3 regions of the Methylophaga sp. UBA3603 genome follow, and region 2 is predicted to be linked to each of the others. Evidence: riboswitches for the same ligand, from Rfam matches in the RefSeq annotation. Region 2 holds a riboswitch; each other region holds the start of a gene.
The links. A riboswitch is a leader RNA that binds a small molecule or an ion and turns the genes downstream of it on or off. The one in region 2 is predicted to bind cyclic di-GMP.
Positions count from the first base shown of each region.

Region 1: it holds a riboswitch for cyclic di-GMP, as region 2 does, so the genes downstream of both, B4F66_RS06450 (VPLPA-CTERM sorting domain-containing protein) here and B4F66_RS09785 (hypothetical protein) in region 2, are expected to answer to the same signal.
Region 3: it holds a riboswitch for cyclic di-GMP, as region 2 does, so the genes downstream of both, B4F66_RS13225 (hypothetical protein) here and B4F66_RS09785 (hypothetical protein) in region 2, are expected to answer to the same signal.

Region 1 covers NZ_DFMC01000008.1:207,668-215,888, forward strand. The annotation lists gene B4F66_RS06440 (glycine cleavage system transcriptional repressor) at 1-329, shown strand, start outside; gene B4F66_RS06445 (PFL family protein) at 340-1,713, shown strand; gene B4F66_RS06450 (VPLPA-CTERM sorting domain-containing protein) at 1,787-2,392, opposite strand; cyclic di-GMP riboswitch class I at 2,408-2,485, opposite strand; gene B4F66_RS06455 (hypothetical protein) at 2,608-3,087, shown strand; gene B4F66_RS06460 (bifunctional diguanylate cyclase/phosphodiesterase) at 3,492-6,818, shown strand; gene B4F66_RS06465 (GGDEF domain-containing protein) at 7,148-8,221, shown strand, end outside.
Region 2 covers NZ_DFMC01000009.1:526,942-535,162, reverse strand. The annotation lists gene B4F66_RS09815 (right-handed parallel beta-helix repeat-containing protein) at 1-436, opposite strand, end outside; gene B4F66_RS09810 (ExeA family protein) at 823-1,614, opposite strand; gene B4F66_RS09805 (P-loop NTPase) at 1,717-2,553, opposite strand; gene B4F66_RS09800 (GumC family protein) at 2,588-4,351, opposite strand; gene B4F66_RS09795 (porin family protein) at 4,367-5,551, opposite strand; gene B4F66_RS09790 (polysaccharide biosynthesis/export family protein) at 5,590-6,141, opposite strand; gene B4F66_RS09785 (hypothetical protein) at 6,264-6,767, opposite strand; cyclic di-GMP riboswitch class I at 6,810-6,888, opposite strand; gene B4F66_RS09780 (hypothetical protein) at 7,044-7,562, opposite strand; cyclic di-GMP riboswitch class I at 7,592-7,673, opposite strand; gene B4F66_RS09775 (hypothetical protein) at 7,884-8,221, opposite strand, start outside.
Region 3 covers NZ_DFMC01000010.1:487,278-495,498, reverse strand. The annotation lists gene B4F66_RS13230 (zinc-dependent alcohol dehydrogenase family protein) at 1-813, shown strand, start outside; cyclic di-GMP riboswitch class I at 1,107-1,193, shown strand; gene B4F66_RS13225 (hypothetical protein) at 1,210-1,860, shown strand; tRNA gene B4F66_RS13220 (tRNA-Arg) at 1,993-2,069, shown strand; gene B4F66_RS13215 (DUF502 domain-containing protein) at 2,305-2,928, opposite strand; gene dsrE2 (sulfur carrier protein DsrE2) at 2,963-3,427, opposite strand; gene B4F66_RS13205 (sulfurtransferase TusA family protein) at 3,432-3,665, opposite strand; gene B4F66_RS13200 (beta-barrel assembly-enhancing protease) at 3,762-5,210, shown strand; gene B4F66_RS13195 (thiosulfate oxidation carrier protein SoxY) at 5,207-5,695, shown strand; gene soxZ (thiosulfate oxidation carrier complex protein SoxZ) at 5,695-6,012, shown strand; gene B4F66_RS13185 (histidine kinase) at 6,009-7,724, shown strand; gene B4F66_RS13180 (response regulator) at 7,714-8,221, shown strand, end outside.

The DNA.
Region 1 (8,221 bases), on a different contig from region 2:
GGGATGAGCAACCAACACCCTGGCAGGAAAATCCGCCTGAAGTGCAACCCTATATTCTGACCGTAATCGGCCCGGATCGACGGGGTCTGGTGGCTGAAGTATCTACCCAACTCGCCCGTCATGGGGTGAATATCACCAATATTCAGGCGATTTTCAAAGGCGGTAAGAATCCGATGGATAATCTGATGGTGTTTGAAGTTGATGTACCGCGTTCAACCATCATGCAGGATTTGCGTGATGCACTCCATGAAGTCGGCCAGAGACTGGATATCGAAATTGATACGCAACATCGCAAGATCTTCGAATCCGTGAGCAACATCAGTAATTAAGGAACCTCTCATGCTCAACGAAAAAGACATTATTTCAACTTTGATGATGGTGCGGGAACAAAACCTGGATCTTCGCACCGTCACTGTTGGCATCAACCTGACCGATTGCGTCAGTCATGATCTGGAAACATTCAAACGTAAAATTTACGACAAAATCACCCGTTATGCTGGCCAATTGGTGGCTTCCTGTAACCGCATTGAAAGACGCTACGGTATTGAAGTTGCCAATAAACGGATTTCTATCAGCCCAATCGGTGTTGTCGGTGCACCTTTCAGTTCAGAACAATTAGTTGAGGTCGCCGTAACGCTTGATAAAGCGGCGCATGAATTGGGTGTGGATTTTATTGGTGGTTTTACTGCTTTGGTAGAGAAGGGCATGAGTAAGGGCGATCAGGCTTTGATCGAAGCCATTCCACAGGCGCTGACGGAAACGCAACGAATCTGTTCATCCGTCAATGTGGCCAGTACGCGTGCCGGTATCAACATGGACGCGATTCTCAAGATGGGGCAAATCATCAAACAGGCTGCAGAACTCACTGCAGACGATGATGGCCTTGCTGCTGCAAAATTAGTGGTCTTTGCCAATATTCCTCAGGATGTACCGTTTATGGCCGGTGCTTATTTAGGTATCGGTGAAGCAGATGCGGTTGTCAGTGTTGGTGTCAGTGGTCCCGGTGTAGTAAAAGCGGCTTTGGAAAAAGCCTTGGCTGAAGATGAAAATATGGATCTGAGCCGTGCGGCGGATGTCATTAAACAAACAGCAGCCAGACTGACACGTGCTGGTGAGTTGGTGGGCCGTGAAGTGGCACAATTACTCAATCTGCCATTTGGTATTGTCGACTTGTCGTTGGCACCGACACCGAATCGTAATGACAGTGTCGGAGAGATTTTTGAAGCGATCGGTTTGCCAGCTTTTGGATCACCTGGCAGTACCGCATTTTTATCCATGCTCAATGATGCAGTGAAAAAAGGTGGTGCGTTTGCCAGCTCACATGTGGGTGGTTTAAGTGGTGCGTTTATTCCGGTTTGTGAAGATTTGACCATTGCTGAGTCGGCTGCAAACGGCACCTTGAATCTGGAAAAACTCGAAGCCATGACGGCAGTCTGTTCAGTTGGCCTGGATATGGTGGCTTTACCTGGAGATACTTCAGCTGAAATGCTATCCGCGATTATTGCTGATGAAATGGCAATTGGTGTGATTAACAAAAAAACCACAGCAGCAAGATTGATTCCAGCGCCTGGCAAAAAAGCAGGTGATATTGTCCGGTTTGGTGGTTTGTTGGGTGAAGGCCCAGTGATGGCTGTCAATATGGGGAATCAGGAAAACCGCTTTGTGCGACTAGGCGGACGTATTCCTGCTCCGATTCAAAGCTTGGTCAATTGATCATCTTATGCTAACAATTAAAAAGCCGTGACAGAAACTGTCACGGCTTTTTTAGATAAAATAAGCGTCAGAATTACTGGCTTTTCGCTCTTCTACGCATTGCTAAAAAGCCCATCAAACCTGAACCAAATAACCAAACTGCTGCTGGTATTGGAACGGCTGAAACCCGGATGTTATCCAGCATCGCTCCAACATTATCCCCCCCGAAGTTTCTAAAAGATAATTTATCCCCATCAACCAAATCAACCAGGAAACTATAGGTATGCCAATTTTCATCCCAATCCAAGAGAAGATGATTAACAAGTGCACCTGCTCCAAACAACACCGAAACTTGGTCAGCAGGACCATTACGTTGATTACCAGATAAATCAAAACTCACTTTGTATTTTCCTGCAGAAAAACCATTTTTAGAAGACAAAATTCCTGCGTCACCAGTTGAGCCGTCCAGATCTACGCAAAAGCTACCAACTGAACAAACGATTCCCCATTGATTACCGTTTTTGATCAAATCAACCGTACCGTTTGATACATCCCAATTAACGAAGCTGTTATAGTTTAAGACAGAACTCGCCTGACCTTCACCTTCAAAGCTATCATATAGGCTATCAATGGTTGCAGCAAAGGAAACTGGAGCAAAACATAATGCAGATATTGCTAAAATTTTTGTTAAGTTTTTCATAGATATATCCTCAATTTTTGTAGTTCAGCAATCTCAACTTTGAGACCGGAAACTTTCCGTCCTTAATTCGCATTAAGTTTGGCAAAAATTAAAAATAAATGTGTCTTATAAAGTTCGACACAGATTCAAAATAATCCTTATTTAGACGTTTTTTAATTGTACTTTGGTACAAATACACTTAATAAATCACTTACGGTTAGTCCGGTAACTTATTAATGCAAAAACTCGTTGTACAAATTATTATCTTTCAGTGGGATAAATCTCAGCTTTCTGATGCGCACAAAAAAGCAAGGGCAGGATTACCTGATCGCTATCCGCTAAAATCCTCCTCTTCTGTTTTGTCTAATAAGCAAATATTGCTTGATAAGCATGGGGATGATATTTCCGGAAATCGCATTCGCTATCAACTGACAGATGATTATTTTTTAATTGATCGTTTTCGTGTTGGTTTAAAAGTCAAGACAGTGGAGTTCAAACCACGATTACAGGCCGATGAACCACCGATATTACTTACTTCGCTCGAAGAAGGGTGGGTACAGTGTCAGTACCAGTGGCGCTACCGGATGGATGAAGGCGGTTATATTTACTGGCTTTATGAAAATGTGATCGTAAATGTCTGCTTCGCAGAAAAAAACGATCCAGGTGTTTTTGTAAACTCACCTCCCGCCCAACGTTTTACAACTCTACTGACCTGACTCATCAAACGCTCACAAAAACCATAAGACCACTTGCTTTTAGTTCATGCTTGAGGATGAGATGGAGAGCACAGGTTTTTGGAGAATAAATCTCTATAATCGCATTAAATTTCTACGGGACAAATTATTTTCTTTCCTTGGAGTCAATATATTACGACCAAGGTAAAAGTCCCTGGTTTTAGTGAGAATTATCCCTTGTAATGAAAAGGTAATATGCCTAAGATGCCCCGGCATTTTAAGATCGTTAAAATCAATTAACAGTTCTGTTTAAATATTTTTAATTGCCTGTTATGAATCAGTAAGTCCTTGAAATTATTTCAACTTAATCGCTAAGTAAAAACAGACGGGGTATTGACCATCTATCTAATGACCACCTCAGCCAAAACAAAGCCAAAAAGCCTCTCGTGAACAGCTATGTAGCCGATACCTCACCGGTTGCCATAGTGAAGTTTTGTCTGCAGTCTGAGCGGCAGATAGCAATTCTCGACAGTACAGCTTCCATCGTTGATATTTTTGGTTTTACCGCAGCACAAATTATTGAAGATTCCTCGTCTGCATGGATGAGCATTGATTCAGATGATCGTGGCATTATTCTGCAGAAAATGGCTGAGTCAGCTCAAACGATGCAACCTCTGAATCTGGGTTGGCATGTGTTACACCCTCAGAAAGGTAAGGTTTTAGTGGATTGCAAAGCCATGCCTGAAGCGGATTCAGAAAACGGAATGGTATGGCATGGCTATTTTCAAAATATCACCGACCTGAAACGTACAGAGCAGGAAAATCAGTCTCATTTGTGGTTTCTTGAATGTCTGGATCAGGTCAACCGGGCTATTCAGGGCACCAATGATCTTGAGCAGATGATGAGTGATGTTCTGGCAGCGATATTGTCGTGTTTTGCATGTGACAGAGCATGGCTTTTATATCCTTGTGATCCAGCAAGTGCCACTTGGCATATCCCCATGGAGCAGACCACTCCTGACTACCCTGGTGGTCTGTCTGCTGGAACAGATTTCCCGATGACCGAAGAGGCAGCCCGAGGTCTGGAAGCCTATCTGGCCAACAGTGAACCAGTAACGCTGATTACCACTATAGAAAGTCCTGATGCACCCGAATTTCTGAGAGAGCATCATATTCGCTCAATCATCGGTACGGCCATCTATCCAAAAACCGGTAAACCCTGGGTGTTTGGTTTGCATCAATGTTCGTATGAGCGAGAGTGGACTAACGACGAAAAACGTTTATTCAGTGAAATCGGTCATCGTTTATCTGATGGCTTGACCAGCTTGCTGATATATCGTGAACAACGTGAGAGTGATGAACGCTTTCGGCAGGCGTTTGAATTTGCTGCGATTGGAATGGGGGTGTTGTCCTTGAGTGGGCAGTGGTTAAGAGCCAATCATTCCATTTATGAAATGTTCGGCTATTCCGAAACTGAACTACTGCAAATGACCTATCAGGAAATGACCCATCCCGAGGATTTGCATAAAGGACAAGCGGAGCTTGATCGGCTGATTGCTGATCAAATTCCCTATATGCAGATTGAAAAGCGCTATCGTCATCAAAATGGGGACTATTTCTGGGCAAGACTCACAACCAGCATTGTCAGAGGAAGAAACAACCAGCCGCTGTATTTAGTTTCGCAGATAGAAGATATCGAAGAGCGTAAAAAATCAGATCAAAGTATCGCCCTGTTAAATTTTGCTATCAATCAGGTAAAAGAATGCATTTATCTGCTGGATGGAAAAGGGCGCATCAGATATGTCAACGATGAAACCTGTCACACCATGGGATACAGCCGTGACGAATTAATGGCTATGTCCGTTCCTGAAGTTGACCCAGATACCTCTCAGGAGGTTTGGAACGAACATTGGCAAGAACTTAAACAAGAACGTTCCGTTCGTTTGGAAACTCGCCATAAAACAAAAAACGGCAGGATCATTCCAGTCGAGGTGAATGCCAACTATTTTGAGTATGGCGGAATTGGCTACAATCTGGCACTAACGCATGACATCACTGAAAGAAAAGCGGTTGAAATTGCTTTGCGGGAGCAGGAAGAACGTTTCCGGCAACTTGCCGATAATATTGAAGAAGTTGTATGGCTGACCGATCTTGCTATGGGGCATCTGCTTTATATCAGTCCAGCCTATCAAAGCATCTGGGGACGCAGCTGTGAAAGTCTTTATGATAAGCCGTCGTCCTGGTTGGAAACGATTCATCCTGAAGATATAAATAATGTCAGTCAGGCTGTTGTTCAAGGCAAGATAACTGGCGAATACGATATTGAATTTCGCATTATCCGCCCGGATAGCACCATTCGTCATATTCACCAAAGAGCCTTTCCGATATTGAATGAAGCGGGCGATGTGTATCGAATTGCCGGCACTGCCCAGGATATAACGGAACGGAAAGAGCAGGAAGCACATATTGAATATCTTGCCTATCACGATTCATTAACCGCTTTACCAAACCGTTTATTGACGATGGATCGTCTCGGGCATGCGATTACCCATGCTACACGTCATGCCGATGTATTGGCCGTTTTGTTTCTGGATTTGGATCGCTTCAAAACCATCAATGATTCACTTGGTCATCAGGCAGGTGACTTGCTGTTACAGCAGGTTGGTTCACGCCTGCTTGGGGTATTACGTGAAGAAGATACCATCGGCCGGGTGGGAGGTGATGAATTTCTGATTTTGCTCCCCAGTATTAATACACCTGACGATGCGGCACATGTCGCCCAAAAGCTACTCGACATTTTATCTCCACCCTTTATGGTAGTAGGTCATCAATTACATGTTAATGCCAGCATTGGGATCAGTTTGTGCCCCCGAGATGCAGTCAATGCTGAAACATTAGTGAAATATGCTGATACAGCGTTATATCTGGCCAAAGAGCAAGGCCGAGGCGTTTTCCGTTTCTTCAGTCCCGAACTGGATGATCGTGTTCATGCACGACTGCAATTGGAAAATGATTTACGAAATGCGATGCATACAAACCAGCTGTATTTGCATTATCAGCCGTTAATGGATTTAGCGACCGGAGAATGCATAGGTACAGAAGCGTTACTAAGATGGTCTCATCCTAAAATTGGCTTCATCTCTCCAGCCACTTTTATTCCGGTTGCGGAAGAAACAGGTTTGATCTTACCGATTGGTGATTGGGTTTTACGGACCGCCTGCCTGCAGGCAAAAAAATGGTTCGAGGCCGGTAAAACGAATTTTCGGATGGCAGTTAATCTGTCACGCAGACAATTGGACTATGTCGGGCTGGCTACAGATATAAGACGAATTCTTGATGAGACAGGTTGTCCTGCACATCTATTGGAACTGGAAGTCACCGAATCCAGTGCCATGCAGAACCCTGAACAGGCTATTGTTATCTTAAACTCGCTTCATGAAATGGGCATTTGTCTGGCAATTGATGATTACGGAACTGGCTACTCAAGTCTAGCGTATTTAAAACGTTTCCCATTTGATCGACTTAAAATTGATCGATCATTTATTGATGGTATCCCAGATGATGCTGATGATATGAGCATTGTGCATACAACCATTATTCTGGCGAGACAATTGCGTTTAACGGTTATTGCCGAAGGCGTGGAAACCCAGGCACAGTGTGATTTTCTCAAGAAACATCAATGTGATGAAATTCAGGGCTATTTGTTCGCAAAACCAATGTCGAGTGAAGATGTCGAAAACCGGTTTGGATTCATCAACTCATCTTCGGCGTGATTTGAATTCTGGAGCGTTGTTTCATCCATCATTAGACGAAAATGAGGTGATCTTTAGCGCAATTGGCCAGGCCAATAAATAAAATGGCAAAAATTATAGTGGTTAACCACAGCTACGTAGCGGCCCAAAGGCTGATAAAAACTAAAACAGCAAAACCAGGACGATGCTATCAATGAATGACCGCAAGCGGTTTTTCCTGACGTTTAAGTGAATAATTCCGACGGTTCATGAATAACTGCACAGATTGATAGCACGAACAGGTCGATAGCTTAGTAGTTACAGACTGGTGAGATGCTTGTCAGATGCCCGACAACACGTAAGAATATGTTATGGATAAACCTCTTCTTGATTCATTTAGCGAATACGTAGACTTACTGCTCGACGCCATTTGTGCTGTGGATGAAGACAGCCGGATTATCTATATCAGCAATGGAGCGCATCGCGTTTTCGGCTATCCAGCCGAAGAATTGATAGGCAAAAGAATGCTGGATCTGCTTCATCCCGAAGATCATGATAAAACTCAGCAAAGTATTGATAGTGTTATGCAGGACAAACATGTCCTGGATTTTGAGAACCGCTATATACGAAAAGATGGTCAGGTTGTGCATCTGCTGTGGTCCACCAGCTGGTCAGACAAGCATAAAATGCGATTGGGCGTTGCCCGTGATATCACCCGTATTAAAGCCGCAGAGGAAATGCAAAATTCGCTGATTGCGATATCAGACACTGCGCACCGAACCAACGGCATCAAACAGATCTGCCAGCAAATTCTCTTTCATCTCGACTCTCATATCTCCATCGCGACCTTCGGTGTTGAAGTCTCGCCCATAAATGATTCTAAATGGCACACCATTTTTGAGAGTGTGGGCGGCTGCATGCATATGCTGAAAAATGAGGTGAAGCTTCGCATTGCCAGTGATAATCAAATCGCGCTCGAAAAAATTGATGACAAATTAATGTTACTGGTGCCGCTGGTGTTTGATGAAGAGTCTCACGGCATTATTGGCCTGGCTTTAATGGAACAAGATTATTCGCTGAATGAAAACGATAGAGCGTTATTGACCTTTACGGCATTACAGGTTGCCACTGCAATTGAACGCCATCAACGATTTGAACGACTACAACATCTGGCTTTATATGATGCATTAACCGGCTTGCCCAATCGGGAATTATTTCAGGATAGGGTGCAACGTTCATTATTAAGAGCCAAGCGTGAACAAAACCATTTTGCTCTGATGTACATGGACCTGGATAAATTCAAAGAGGCCAATGATACCTATGGCCACGCAGCCGGTGATCAACTGTTAAAAGAATCAGCAAGACGTATTACCGATTGTGTGCGAGAAACCGATACCGTCGTAAGATTTGGTGGAGACGAATTTGTCGTGCTGTTGGATACAGTG
Region 2 (8,221 bases):
TTGCAATACCGGAATGACGACTAGCGTTTGAAATAATCATCAGATCCCTGACAATATAGCCACCATCTGGTTTTGATGAACCAGAATTCTGGAAATTAATTGCAGTTTCCCCGTTGCTTATCAGCATTGGCTTGTCTAAAGATTCATCACCATAACTTTGGATAGCGCATGGTTTTTCTGCATTGCATCGGGAATTGGCTATCCACTTTCTTTCGGTGATTTCAAATTTACCCCCCCGGCAGAAAAGGATATTATCTCCTGCAGACATTTTATCAAATGTATCCATTGCTTTTTCGTATGAGCGGAATGGCGAGGTTTCGGAACGGCCGTTGTTATTGTCGTCGCCGTTATCACAAACATAGTAATTTTGTGCGGATGCTGCAGAAGCAGAAATCGCTAAAAGTAAACCTGAAAATAGAATTGAAATAAGTTTCATGATCATCGTCCCCCCTATGAATTAAAGATGATACGCGTTGAATGATATGTACATACTACACAAATAAAGGTGACCAAATTCACACATTCACAATTGGTTGATTTTTGAACAAGAACTTGTGAGATTGTAAGCAAAAATTCTTGCTTTCAGTACCTATCAATAGACCAATTTACCCAGTAATAAGCTCCAAAAAAAACCCGACCTTTCAGTCGGGCCAAAAAGCCTCTGGGGGGCAGAGGATTTTTAAAGGATTTTGATATTTCGATGGCTTCATCTCCTTTATTATGGAGATGGTTGAATATTAATAATTTAGTAAGAGCTTAATCGTGATACTTATCACAAAAAGAAATAATTTCGGTTACAAGTGAAAAATTCCCGATAAAAGATCAGACTATCTGAATATTATGCTGCTCCAGCAACCAGCTTTTAACTCGTTTTACATCCGGGTTCTCTGAAGCCTTGGTCTCCACAATACGAGAAGATTTTTTGTCCCGCATCATATCTTGTATAAGGGCGACATCAATTTCTTTTTTATCATCAGCAAAGGCATAAACCAAAGCAAAATCGCACAGGTTATTAATACGTCTGGGGATCCCCTCGCTATAACAATAAATTACGGCGCAGGCTTCATTGCTGAAAATTTTATGTTTAGCTCCCGCTACTTCCAAACGGTATTCAATGTAATTTTGTGTCTCCGGATAGCTAAGCGCTTTAAGATGGAACTCTACCCCAATGCGTTGTGCAAATTGCACAAGTTCTGGTCGGTTCAGTTTTTCGATTAACTCAGGCTGCCCCGTCAATACGAGCTGCAAGAAAATATCCGAGTCGATATTTACATTGGATAAAAGTCGTAATTCTTCTAATGCCTGAACCGACAAGTTTTGCGCTTCATCGACAATTAATACTACCCTTCTCCCCTGAGCATGTTGCTCGACAACAAAATTAATGTAATCGCGATAGCGGCCAGCGTTATCTGTCGCACTAGACTCTATTTCAAGCGAATCCAGTACCCATACCATCAGCTCACCAAATGATTCATGTGTGTTATTTATAAGGCCAATAACACAATCATCATCAATCTTTCCTAGCAAAGCCCGTATCAGCGTTGTTTTACCCGCACCGATTTCGCCTGTCACCACCGTGAACCCAGCATGACTCATCAAACCATATTCCAGCATTGTGAGCGCTTTTTTATGGTTGGGGCTCATATAGAGAAACTGAGGATCGGGTACCAGGTTAAAAGGCTTATGCTTAAGACCAAAGTGTTCTGTATACATAGATTAATAATTTTGATGTTCGGGGGGACTGGCAGATTTATTTACCACTGTACCAAGCAAGGGTGAGCCTTCAAGCATCTGCAAAGATTTAGTAATATTCGATTCAGTATTTTTACCATCTTCGAGTACAAGCAAAGTACTGTCAAAATAGCTTGCTGCAAGCGACACATCATCAGTCTGCAACACAGGTGGAACATCGAAAATAATGACACGGGAATCATACTGAGATTTAATATCAGCCACCAGACTGGCCATTTTGGGGCTGGAAAGCAGTTCAGCAGAATCTTCTGCTCTGCCGACTCCCGGTAATATAACCAATCGTTTGATACCTGGGTTGATTAAAACCTCTGAGAGTTTTAAGTCACCTGAAAGATAATCTTTGAGACCCACCTGAGCATTGAGACCAAAATAATTACTGATACTCGGATTACGCAAGTCCATATCTACCAGCAAAACGGTTTGATTGAGCTCCATTGCAATTGCCATAGCAAGGTTAGCAGCCACAACTGATTTACCTTCACCGGCAGTTGGAGAGGTCACTGCCAGCGTTTGCCAGCGATTACTGCGCATTTTTTTCAGTACCTGGGTCCGTAACATTCTGAACACGGCTGATTGCGGATTATTGTAGAAACCGGCAATGATTCGTTTGCGTTCAAGCTGATGATTTGGAACATTCACCACTTTGGTCTGGGAATACGATATCGACTCAATAGGAGCTGCCAGTGGATCTTCGGCTTGTGAAACACTATTCTCAGCTTTAGTTGGTTCTACTCTGATGGGTTCCGGTTTCTGAGCATGCCGCTGTTTAGCTTTTTCAAGCGCTTTCTGAATTCTATCCATAATTAAACTACCGTATTAATTGTTGATACTGTTGTTACAGCAAGCTCAGTTTATTCAGTACTTTGAACCATAACACTTCAAGGTTCATTACAAAGAAATGAAACAATATGACAGCACCTAGGCCAAGGATAATTCCTAAAACGATCAAGCTATAAATGATTCGTCTCTTACGGCGTTTTTCGTGGTCGGTCTGAATAAGAGGGATAACAACAATAGGTGGCTTTCCGACAATTCTGGAAATTTGGGTATAGCCACGCACTCCGCCAAATAACATTTCGACCAGAAGCCCAAGACCAACTCCAGCACCAATTGATCCTGCAAATCCCATAACAATAAGTTTCTTGCGATTTGGCTTTTCGGCGGTATTGGAAACTTGAGGCGGTTCGATCAGAGTAAAGTTTTCGCCCTTGTTCTCTGTTTCGAGTGTTTGTGCCAGTTCTGCTTCTAATTGTTTGGCTCTTAACTCTTGATATTTAGCTAATTTATTCTCACGATCACGGGTCAGATCCTGATAAGCACGTTGCACCTGATTGGTCTGGTAAACACGGTTTTCATACTCAGCCAGTTTTTCACGCAAGTCTGCCTGCCTCTCTCTCAAACGACCGATCTCACGTTCAGTTGCATCAATTTTGGCGCTGACTTCTATATATACTGGATTTGTAGAACTAGTAGTGGTTTGTGTTTCAAAATCAGTATTCTCTTCAGGCAGATCCGCTAGACGTTGTTCCAAACGGGTTATTTCTGCTTCAGCAGATTTTACATCCGGATGCTCTGTCGCATAACGTTGCTTAAGTGTTTGCAAATTACTTCTGGCAGAAGTCAATTGCATTTCAACTTCTTCACGAGGGGACGCATCGACACCAACTTCTGCCTCAAGGGCATCTATTTCACGTTTTACGCGTTGTAAATCAGGATGGTTAGCCGAGTATTTACTTTGCATCGAACGATATTGCGCGCGTAGCTCTTGTAAAGCCATCATCGGTGCTGAAGGCTGACCTGCAGCATTGCTGGTCGCACCGGTAGCTTGCTTGGGAATCATCGAAAGCTGTAACCCCATGGTGGTCATCTGGTCACTCAACACCATGATCTGATTTTGTATTGAAGAGATTTCTTCCTGAATGTTCTGAACCGTGCTCAGATTGTAATCCAGCATATCAGGAAGACTGTCACTGTATTGATCTCGAAATTCCGCAATTTCTTTTTCGGTTTGCTGAATTTCTTTCTGCATTCTGTCACCTTCCAGTTTCAAAAACTGGGTGGTGTCCTCGGCCCGGTCTGTTCTAGCTCTGGCATTTTCATTTAAAAACTCTGTAACCAGCTCGTTAGCAACTTGTTGAGCTTTTCGTGGGGACTGATCCATGAACGAGACAGTAAAGGCGATACTGGCTTTTTTGGCGCGACCACTGGCAGGGTCCGTCACATTTGCTTGAATAATATCCACACTAACATTGCTTTTAAACAACTCAACAATTGGTGCGGTGATCGGTGAGCTTTTTCTTTGTTCAGAATAAAGATTATGTTTTTCAACAACTTCCATAATCCGGTTGGTGGTGAGTAGACGCTGTTTGATAACCTCTATACGCTGATCTGCGTAACTAGTGACGGTGGTGCGAATCAAATCCTGTGGAATTTCCTGTGATTCGATCAAAATCAAACCCTGGGATTTAAAACTCTCTGGAAGTGAGTATGTGAATACTACCGTGCCTATCATCAGAGCTAAAGCTGGAATCGCAATCCAGTATTTACGTCGCCACAGAATATCCAGATAATCCCGTAGACTTTTGACTTCTTCTTCCATTATGTACTCTTAAAGTTATCGCGAAAAACGCAGTCCATCCCAGTTATAGTTTACCGTTAAGAAAAACATATTACTGTCGACTTTGTCATCAATCGTATCGAACCCACCAAAACTGCTGCCTTTTTGCTGGCGATACTGATACCCCATCTTAAGGGCAAGGTTTCTTTCGAGTTGCCAGTTGAGCGCTGGCGAAAGGGTAAAATATTCTCTATCAGTGTTAGATAGGTCATCAGCAGACTGCGTTTCCTGATACGACGTATTGACTGACAACGAAAGGGTTTCTGCAATATCCCTGTTCCAATTAAGGGATACTCGGTCAGTTTCATTGACCACTCCCTCACCCGAAGGATTAAGTGAACGTGATAAGGAAAATGTCAAAGTATTTAATTCACCAATATAATTTGCCGAAAAATCAAATAACGATCCTGAGCTTCTGTCTGTTTGTCTTGGCCCACCAAAAAGTGATTGCGTTTCACTGTCAGATGTTCGATATCCTACTTGTCCTGAAAATGACCAACGTTCACTCATTAGATAAGTACTGGTTACACTTAGGTTATAGCTGTCATATTCTGATTCAATAAATTCTGATTGAGATTCGTATTGTGCATAAGTTAGTGCCAGCCCCCCGGTCAAACGTTCTGACAAATTGCGCCGCCAACCTGTTGTTAAGGACCTCGTCTCATTATCGCTAAAACCGCTTGTATCATAAGTTCGCTCGTTATAATTAAAACTGGTATAAGCAAAGTCACGTTCATTAAATTGATATTGATAGCTTGGTGCCAATGATTTTGATGTTACCGTTGCATTAGACGCAAAATCACCGGTATCTTCATCAGCAATAGAGCGTTGAGCTCTTTCAGCATAACTTGCTGTTAAAGCATAAGCACTGCGTTCTGTATTATAACTACCCGTTAAATTGGCAAAAGGATCCTGGCGATCCAGCTCACTTAAACTAGTATATCTTTCTACCCTGTAACCGGTATTAAGTGCGACTGTTGAGTTTTCGACAGAACGAGAAAGTAATAATGTCGGTGCAAGTTTGGTAACAAAACTGCCCTCTTTATCTTCTTGTAACTGAACATTGTCATCATAACTGAATGTTGGAGAAAAATCGGCACCAATAATGTATTCGGCTGAACTGGCGATATTGGATTGGAACATGCTTGCTACCAAAACCGACATAATAATTTTTATTTTCATGCTGACTCCATTTTGGTGTCGATAATTATTATTCCTCATTAAGGAATAATAATGACATCACCGCTTTCAAGCAGCACGTTAGATTCAAGTGATTTGCCTTGTTTAATATTTGCGTAATAGACCGGAATGATTTGCTGTTTCATTCCATCTCTACGCAAAATGATAATGTCGTTTTCTTTCGCATAAGTCGTAAGTCCACCAGCCAAACTCAAAGCTTGCATTGCATCAAGCGGTTGACTCATTCCAAAGGAGCCGGGAGTCTGGACTTTACCTAGAATATGTACAGTGTTACCTGAAACCCGATTTACGGTAACGTTAACGACTGGATCCGAGATATATTCTGAAAGTTTTTCTTTAAGTTCGGTTTCTACTTCAACTACCGTTTTATCTTTCGCGTTTATTTGGCCAGCTAAGGGAAACGAAATAGTACCATCTGGAAGAATAACGACTTCTTTCTGCAGGGCATCTTCATTCCAAACTGAAATGCTTAACATGTCACCTGCATTAAGTGTATAAGGTTCTGAAGCATGAACAACTGTTCCAATCGAAAGTGCCGCTAATAGCAACACTGCATTTATCAATTTATTCATTATTCTTCTCCATGTTTATAAATTACTTTCGCTTCGGATGATAACACGTTATTTAAGCATAAAAAAAGGGAGCATTTCTGCTCCCTTATTTTAACTGGATATTATTATTGAATTAATCAGTTTTACGCTTTTGATTTAGCACGTAAACGCAGTCCCAATAGGCCGAATAAGGCAGGTGCGAAGAGAAAAAGCGCTGCTGGAATAGGCACAGCCGATACTGAAACATCATATTTCAGCTCATCAGAAGAAGCACTAAAGATATCCAAACCATAGTTTATACCAGTCATAAGCGTGGCGGTAAATGAGTAATCTGAGATGAGATTAAACTGATCGATAACAGCACCACCCATCTCAAATAACGATACGGTAGCTGAACTTAGATTTGCTTCTGGATTAAATGACCATACAATTTTAACGGGTGTATTTTGATCTGTAGATAGATCAAAAAATGATGACCAGTTGGTGTTTGGCTCATCTACCGTTCCGTGGCCTAATACAACATCGTTGTTATTTAAGCTAACTTCTTGCGTAGCACCTGATGATCCGGCGGTGGTCAAATTTAAGGTTGCTGCATTTACACTAATTGAGAAAAATAACGTCATAAAGAAAAGCATCGCTTTTTTCATAAGTCGCTCCTTTAAGGGGTTTGATTTATAGATTAAGTTAAGCAATGCAACCCGGCGATCTTACAAGGTAAGACCCGTGGCTTTCCGCCCCCGCCTCACAACAGGTTTGGCTATTGATAGGAAAGAAGAAATCCTTTCCATTGTGAAAACTTCCCAGCTTTTTAAGGAAGTTAATTTAACCATAACGTTTTTTATTCAGTTTGTACAGAGTCTTTTCTGACAAAAAATATATAAAAAAGGGAGCTTCAAGCTCCCTTTTTATTTCTCCTAACCGTTTCAGCCTGCAGTCATCTTGGCTCTACGACGCAAGCCAATCAATCCTAATAAGGCGGGAGCGAATAAAAATAATGCGGCTGGTACAGGCACTTCTGATAATGAGGTAACTGACACATCATATTTTAATGCATGTGATGTAGCATCTAAAATATCCAAACCGTAAGTTTTACCTGCTGACAATATGGCCGAAAAAGTAAAATCGCCCGTTATATCGTACGTTTCTGTAAAACTACCATCTAATGCAAAAATTGCTACAGTAGCAGAAACCAGATTTCTCACTGGGTTAAATGACCATTCAACATCAACCGCAGTATTTGTATCTGCTGTGACGTTAAACATTGAACTCCAATTTGATCTGGAGCTTTCAACAACACCACCACCTAAAACAACATTGTTCTTATTTAAGGTGACTTGCTGTTGGGATGCCCCATTTGAGCCCTCAGCTGTTAAATTAAGAGTTGCTGAGTTTGCACCAGCAGAGAATAAAAAGGCTATACATAATAGCATCGCTTTTTTCATAGCAATTTCCTTCTAAGTGAAAAAATAAGCAATGCAGCCCGGCCATCTTTAGTCAATTAAAGATCCGTAGCTTTCCGACCCTGCCTCACGACAAGTTTGGCTTTATATTGAAGATAGAAACAGAATTGTTTCTAAAATTGAGACTTTCTTATATTCCTGAAAGTTCAGTTACAGACTAACAGTTTTTGTGGATTTTTCAAATCAGGTAGGTAAATCGCAGATGCAAAATTTTAGAGTCTTTTGATGATATTGAGCCCCACAAAGAAAAGGGAGCCGAAGCCCCCTTTCCTTGAACCAACAATATTGTTAACTCATTTGTTACTATGCAGCAGCTGTTTTCAGTGCTTTACGACGTAAACCGAAAAAGCCCATCAATGCTGGAGCAAATAACCATAATGCAGCTGGTACTGGTACTGCAGAAATTGACAGGTCGTATTTCAGAACATCTGATGTGGCATTAAAAATATCAACACCAAAGAATGATCCCGCTGTCAAAATAGCAGTAAAGATAAAATCACCAGTGATGTTAAAAATAGTTGGCGCACCAACATAACCACCACCAGGGCCAGTCAACAGACCAAAGGCCAATTGAGCATTACTCAAGCTGTTAGTTGGGTTAAATGACCACTCAACTTTCACCGGTGTATCAACATCAGTTT
Region 3 (8,221 bases), on a different contig from region 2:
GGTGAAGTAATAGAGGTGGGGCCAAACGTGACCGAATTTAAGGTCGGTGATAGCGTTGTGAGTACGTTTTTCCCTTCTTGGTTAAGCGGTGAACCAGTCGTTGATGGTTTCTCAACTGTTCCTGGCGATGGAGTAGATGGTTACGCAAGAGAATATGTCACGGCAAAGGCTGAAGCTTTCACCAAGTCACCCTCAGGTTGGTCTCATACAGAATCTGCGACGTTGACTACAGCAGCCTTGACAGCATGGCGGGCTTTGTTCGATTTTAATCAGCTCAAATCAGGTGATACCGTTCTTCTTCAAGGGACTGGTGGTGTATCCATTTTCGCTTTACAGTTTGCCAAAATGGCAGGCGCCAAAGTGATTGCCACTTCATCCAGTGATCAAAAACTCACTAGGTTGAAGGAGCTGGGAGCAGATCATGTGATCAATTATAAAAAAGAACCTAAATGGGGCTTTTTAGCCAGAGAACTTAATGATGGAAAAGGTGTTGACCACGTCGTTGAAATTGGTGGTGCTGAAACATTGGAGCAGTCTCTAAACGCTGTACGTATCGCTGGCCAAATTTCGTTAATCGGTATTCTTTCTGGACAGACTTGCGATATAAATATTGTGAAGACTTTTGTGAAACAGGTTAGGCTTCAGGGCGTCCTTGTTGGTAGTAGAGTCCATCAGCAGGAGATGATTAAAGCTATCGAGGTTAATCAGCTAAAACCAATTATTGATCGTACTTTTGCTTTAAAGGACATTGTCAAAGCATTTGAGTACCAAGAAACGAATCAGCATTTTGGTAAAATTTGTTTAGAGTTTTAAATGAAATAAAAAAGCCCCTGATGAGGGGCTTTTTTAATTTATTAGCCGCTCAATCCCCGACAGAATGCTTCAGAATTCGTCGGTCTAAAATAGCCCTGCTATAATTGTGGCCGATGTCCCTGTAGCTCAGATGGATAGAGCGTTGAACATTTATCTGTCCAAAATGAGAAGGATAGGGCTGGGATTACATTATTAGCTCTAATAATTAACATCAAAGATTTATTAATTAGTACTAAAGTACAATACTTTTTAATAAAATTTAGTGTAAGTTCGAAAGAGTGATCTAATCACGCTATTTATTATGCCAAACTTGGCGTGAGCCTTGGACGGAAAATTACAGCTGTGCTTTTAAGTAAAGGTATCAGGGCTGGGTTGCATACTTTAAGGAGTTCACCGATGAATAAGATGATAGCTACGATAATCTTCTCATTATTTTCTTTATCTGCTTTTGCCGCTACAGTCGACATTGATTTGAGTGGGGCTACCACTTCCACCCTTATTGATGCTGATGGGGCAAGTTTCTCACAAACTTTCACAGGTCAGACTGCATCTGGCTCAGCAATTTCAGGTTCCCCTACAGGGCCATTATCACTAACACCAAGTGGAACAATAAGAGTTGTCTCTTTTGATCCAGGTTGCACAGGTTGTGATTCTGGCAATTCACTTCTTACACCCTCAAGTTTTCAGGGCCCATTGTCGATTTTGTTTGATTTTAATGCCGACAGTTTTTCATGGGTGATGGGAAGCTCTGTTGCAGGATCCAATGTTGCTGCAGATTTATTTTCAAATAGTGGTAGTTTAATCAACACAGTACTAATCAGCATGCTGGAAGGGTACAACAAATACTCTATCTCCGGCTTGGGTGCTTTTGCAGGAATTACTTTTAGAGACAATAACGACCCAGCTGGAGTACGTTACATGGACATGTCTTACAATAGTGTTGTCGGAGTCTCTGAAGTTCCAATCCCTGCCGCCGCTTTCATGTTTGCGCCTGCATTGCTTGGACTCATGGGATTACGTCGAAGAGCAAAAAATAAAGTCGCTTAACTTTATTTCTTTCAGAAAGCCGTGATGATTAATTTCATCACGGCTTTTTTATTTGTATAACTTCCGTTCAACCGCCAATTGGTTTGTTTCGAAGTGAAGCCGATCAGCTTGACTGATATAATTGCGGCCGATGTCCCTGTAGCTCAGATGGATAGAGCGTCCCCCTCCTAAGGGGAAGGCCACAGGTTCGACTCCTGTCAGGGACACCAATAATAATCAATAGATTATTTTTGACTGGAAATGAATAATAGCGGGATAGTCATTCGCATACTCCCCATCAACTTTTAGAACCTTCATTTTTTCTGTAACAAATTTATCGATTTGTATTAGGTTTATCAGATTCAGAAAGTTGAGGTTGGGAAAGGAATAAATATCCCACTGGGTAATGGATACGGCGCAACTAAGAAAGTAATGACAATTCTTTACCAGTTGCCTTGTGAAAAATTATTTTTCAACAATGATTTTTGGTTGATGGCTTTCTGTTTCACTATCTGAAAGTCCTGCGGTCAGGATCCAGCGCATCGTGTCTTCATTCGACATTTCCAAAGACCGAACCTGATCTCGTGAAACGCAAATTGTATAGCCACCAACTTGATAGCTCATTGGCAGGTATATGGCGACCAGATTATTTTCCTGATCCTCCATGCCTAAAACATGGCTAACGTTATCCTTCACCAGAAAGCCAATCAGCTGAACCCCACCGATGGTGACAGCAACAGCATTGCTGAGACTTTCCTGCTGTTTCTCGCGAGAGAAAAAACGCGTGAAATCTCGTAATGCACCATGAATCGATTTCACCAGCGGAATGCGATCCAGGATGGATTCACCCATATCAAACAGTCGTTTGACCAGCCAGGCATTAACGGCAATTCCAATCACAAAAATTAACCCTATAGCCGCTAATAACCCAAGCCCTGGCCAATAAAAATCATAGGGTAAAATGGCAATCATTATCGGACGTAATGCACGCTCTGCTGTAACAGCCAACCAATAAATAAGATAAAGCGTCAGGGTGACGGGTAACGCTGTCGCCAAACCTTTTAAAAAAGTCTTCCAGACAAATTGCATAAAGCTGTTCCTATTCCAAACCGAATACGGTTATTCAGATGTATAAAGTTATATCGGCTTCGCTGGCAAATTCCAGAAAGGTGGCAGCGCCTCCATGACTGATTCCATCGATAAAATCTGAATTTTTAAAATCAAACAAATCGACAGTCATTTGGCAGGCAATTAATTCAACATCTGACTCCAGACAAATCTCACGTAATTCAGCAACACTGGCAACACCTTTCTTTTTCAATTTGCGTTGCATCATCCAGGTAGCAAAGGCTTCAAGCCCTGGAATAATTTGCACGATACTGGGGACCGGAACAGGCATGGGCATAGCAGGGTTGCCTAAAGGAGAGACTTTAAGAGACATATCTTTCTTAAGCAATTGCAAACCGTAAAAGGTAAAAAATATTTTGGCTTCAAACCCTAGCGCCGCTGCTGTGGAGGCCAGTAGAAATGGTGGATATGCACCATCTAAAGTACCTTTACTTGCAATTATGGCGAGTTTTTTGGCCATGCAGTCATACCCCTTTTTCGATGATGAAATACAATTTTCCGTCGACTTCTTCACTACTGAGTAGCGGATTACCAGTCATTTTGCAGAAGGCCGGAATATCTTTTAGCGCGCCAGTATCGGTACATATGAGTCGCAGTCGCTGAGAGGCTGACATTTCATTGAGCATCTTACGCGCTTTAAGCACTGGAAGTGGACAGTTTAAACCTGATGTATCAATTTCTGTATCAAAATCTGACATACTGATTTCCTTTAAAATATCCGTTCACATGATAAACGCAAGCGGCGTTTTTGTCTTTGTGGAACCGGTCTTAATGAGCCAAGGTCTATAGGCGTTATGAAATATCTTATCGCTACAGTTATATTTTTGATGAGCAATCAAGGCATTGCCCAGGCAAACCTGGATATTGCGTTGCCAGAAATGGGGGACAGTGCGGGTGCTCTGGTTTCGCCTGTGGAAGAGTATCAGGTCGGCCAGTCTTTTTACTGGAGCCTGCAGCAATCAGTGACCCTGGTTGATGACCCGGAAGTGAATAGTTATATCAACTCACTTGGACATCGTCTGGTGACCAATAGTGATGATCCCGGTCGTTCTTTCACTTTTTTTGTGGTACCTGACAATTCTGTTAACGCTTTTGCCGCGCCAGGCGGTTTTATTGGCATTCATACCGGACTGATGCTGACGAGCGAAGCAGAAAGTGAGCTGGCATCGGTCATGGCGCATGAGATAGCGCACGTTACCCAACGGCATATTCTGCGTAATTTCGAACGTTCTAAACGCATGAGTATTCCGATGACCGCTGCGATGATTGCTGCGGCTTTATTGGGGGTGGCTGACCCGAGTGCAGGTTCGGCTGCTATCATGGCGGTACAGGCTGGGAATGTGCAAATGCAACTGGATTACAGTCGGGCACATGAAGCTGAAGCCGATAATTTGGGCATGCAAACTCTGGTAAATGCAGGCTTTGACCCAAATGCGATGCCACGTTTTTTTGAGCGGTTGCAGATTGCAGGTCGCTTCTACGGTGGCGACCAGATTCCGGAATTTCTCAGAACTCACCCAATCACCGTGTCCCGTATTGCAGATGCCCGTGGACGTGCTGCCAATCTTGAACCACGGCCCCAGATAAGAGATACCAAAAAGTTTTATCTGATGCGTGAAAAAGTGCGTGTCATGACATCTGCAAATCTGCGTGAATTGATCAAAACCTATGAAGATAAGCTGAAAGAAAATACAACAGAAGATCAGTCTGTCACTCGATATGGTTATGCCCTGGCATTATTGAAAAATAGCAACTATACCCAGGCTCGTGATGAAATTAATGACTTAATCGATTTGGATGATAATCAGTTAAGCTATCATCTGGTGCTGGCGGATATCGAAATTGCGTTGGGAAGAATGGATGCAGCACTGGCAATTTATAATGATTTTCAGCGGGTTTATCCGGATGATTGGGCGCTTTCTATCAAGCAAGTTCAAGCCTTGTTGAGAGCCAATGAACCACGTAAAGCGATTACTATTTTGCAACGTCAATTAGATGTCGGTGAATCTTCTGCGGATTTATACAGATTATTGGCCAAAGCTTATGGTGATATGGGACAGAAAAGTAAATCTCATGTCTGGCTGGCTGAGCATTATCATAGTTCTGGTCAGTTGATGCAGGCTGCAGATCAGCTCAGAATTGCAGCAGACTATGCCCGAGGTGATGAATTTGAACTCGCTAAAATCAGCTCACGTTTGAGACAGGTTGAAACGGATATCGCAATGATGGAAGAAATTCGATGAATGATAATTTAGATAAATATCGTCGAAAATTACTAAAGCAATCCATCTCTGCTTCAACGCTGGCTTTGGTAGCGGCTAGTGGTTTAATGGCTCCAAGAATTCTATTAGCACATTGGCCTCAGGATGCTTTCAATGCAGAAACATTGGAAGATGCGATATTAACGTTTCTGGGAGAGGCTGAAGAGGTTAATGAAGAAGCCATTCAATTCACAATTGGTTCTCCTCCTACCTATGCTGTGAATGGGGCCAGTGTTCCGGTTGAAATCAGCAGTAGTCTGGAAAATATTCAGCGAGTGGCATTATTGGTGGAGAAAAACCCTTTCCCTCTGGCAATGGCCCTTGAACCCACTTCTGTAGTCAGCTTTCCCTTTAAAACAATGCTTAAAGTCGCCGAAGATTCGGAGATAATTGCCATGGTCAGGGCGGATGGTAAGCTTTACCGAACCAGTCGTTATGTGGAAATTGATATTGGTGGGTGTGCCTGATGACAACAAATTCCAGAGATAGAATACGGGCCAAATTGCTGGAGGGTAATACGCTAATCAGAATTTTACTGTCCCATCCAATGCATACAGGGCGGGGTAAAAACGAGCAGGAAGAGCTGATTCCGGCTGAATTCATTCAGGACATTCGCTGCTGGCGTAACCAGGAAGAAGTGTTAACGGTGAAATGTGGTACGGCAACTTCACGTAATCCTTACTTTGCCTTTCAACTCAAAGGAGGGGAAATCGGAGATACGATCAGTCTTCGCTGGGTGGATAATCTTGGTGGCAAGGGAACAACGGAAACCAAAGTGGTATGAGCCTGAAACTTCGCGCCAATTTATTTTTTGCCATCTTGCTACTGTTATCCATGCTGGGCAGTGCCGTAATTCTTATAACCAACGCTAAACGTTCTGTTGAAGCAGAAGTTATTTCAACCATGGATGCAACAGCACACATTATCACCGTCACGCTGGCGGGCGGTACGCTTACTCGCAATACCAGTGTCAGTGAGCACATGCATGAATTAGTGCGTGCATTAAGTGAAATTCGCAGTCTGCATATTTTGTTGTTTGATCGCCAAGGACTGCTTTTTGAAGGCACACCGGAAAAAGAGTTGTCAGTCCAGCCTCCTGCCTGGTTTGTAAAGTTATTGTTCCCAGATCTCACGCCACTTTCCAAACGTTTTGGTACCGGCCATATGGTTATCTATCCTGCTCCCATGCAGGAAATCAGTGAACGCTGGCAGGATATTCGCGCCATTATGGCGCTGGGTATGATTATTTTTGTGGTGGTTGCCTTTTTCATCTATTGGGGTGTGGGCTGGGTAATCAGACCATTACAACGATTGTTGGATGCATTGGCTGGGTTTGAGCGCGGTGATCTGCACATGCGATTACCCCGTTTTTCGCTGAAAGAAATGGATCAGATTAGCCAAAATTTTAATCGGGTCGGCGATGCTTTGGAACAAAGCACGAACGAAAATCGCCGCTTAGCGATGCTGGTGAAACAATCCGGTGATGCGATACTTTCCTTGGATCATGCCGGTTACATCACCTTTTGTAATGCTGCAGCCGAAAGGCTATTTGCTGATGTACCAAATTTATTGGGTGAATCATTGGCCTCCATGCCCTTTCAGCAAGATCGAAACAGTATTATTGCTGTTTTTAATGGCTTTCAATCAGTGGAAAACCTGGAAACGACACTTGAGCGGCGTGATGGTGAACAGCTTTCACTATTAATATCGACCGTACCATTAACTGAAAATGATGGTTGTGTCGCCGGTATGATTTGTACATTGCGTGATATTACGGAGCATAAACAGGCCGAAAAAGCCCGTGCCCAACTTTATGAAACTCGGCTATTAACCAAGCACATGGATCAGGTGCAGGAAGCTGAACGACGGCATTTAGCCCGTGAACTGCATGACGAACTGGGACAATGTTTGACGGCAATTAAAACCGATGCGGTATTAATTCGTAACCGCTCGGAAGAAACAGATAGGAAAATTTATCAAAGTGCCCAGGCAATTATAGATACCGCCAGTCATATATATGATGTGGTTCATAACATGATAACGCGTCTGCGGCCGAGTCCGTTGGATGATCTAGGGCTGGTGGCTACCTTGCAGGAGAGCATCAGCAAATGGCAACAGCGTCAGCCCGAGATTGCCTTTAATCTAATTACTGAAGGCCAGTTAAATGGCTTTGATGAAGCAACAAATATGACGGTGTTCCGTGTCGTGCAGGAAGCATTGACTAATGCCGTTCGGCACGCTGACGCAGAAAATATTATGGTGAAAGTCATACGCGATAAAACCGAAAATTCAGATCAGTTAAAGATTAATATTCGCGATGATGGAAAAGGCATGGTCGTCAATGATTTTCATTCTGACGTCGATTTTGGCTTGCTAGGCATGCGGGAAAGAGCGCAAAGTCTGGGAGGAAGTTTTGATTTGGAAAGTCAGTTAGGTGCAGGAGTCAACCTGACTATTACCATACCACTGGGGGTAAACGTTCACCATGAGTCTTAATAAAATAACGGTTTTATTGGTTGATGATCATGAATTGGTTCGCGCAGGTTTTCGTCGTTTACTTGAAGATGGTGACAAATTTGACGTAGTAGCTGAAGCGGGTTCCGGGGAACAGGCGGTTCAGGATTTTGCCAAATATCACCCGAATGTGGTGGTAATGGATATTTCCATGCCGGGCATTGGCGGTGTCGGTGCAATTGAACGGATTATTGCCCGTGAACCTTCAGCCAAAATTCTGGTGCTTAGCGTACATGAAGATAGTGTATTTACCACTCGTGCCATGCAGGCCGGTGCATTAGGATTTATCCCTAAACGCAGCGCGCCTGAAGCCATGTTAAAAGCTGTTGAAATGGTTTCTATGGGTAGAACCTGTATTGCTCCGGAAATTGCTCAACAACTGGCAATGCAAAAGTTAACCGGATCAGAAAATCCTCTGGATGTTCTCAGCCAGCGCGAGTTCGAGGTCTTTCGCCTATTAGCCGAAGGTAAGACTGTTA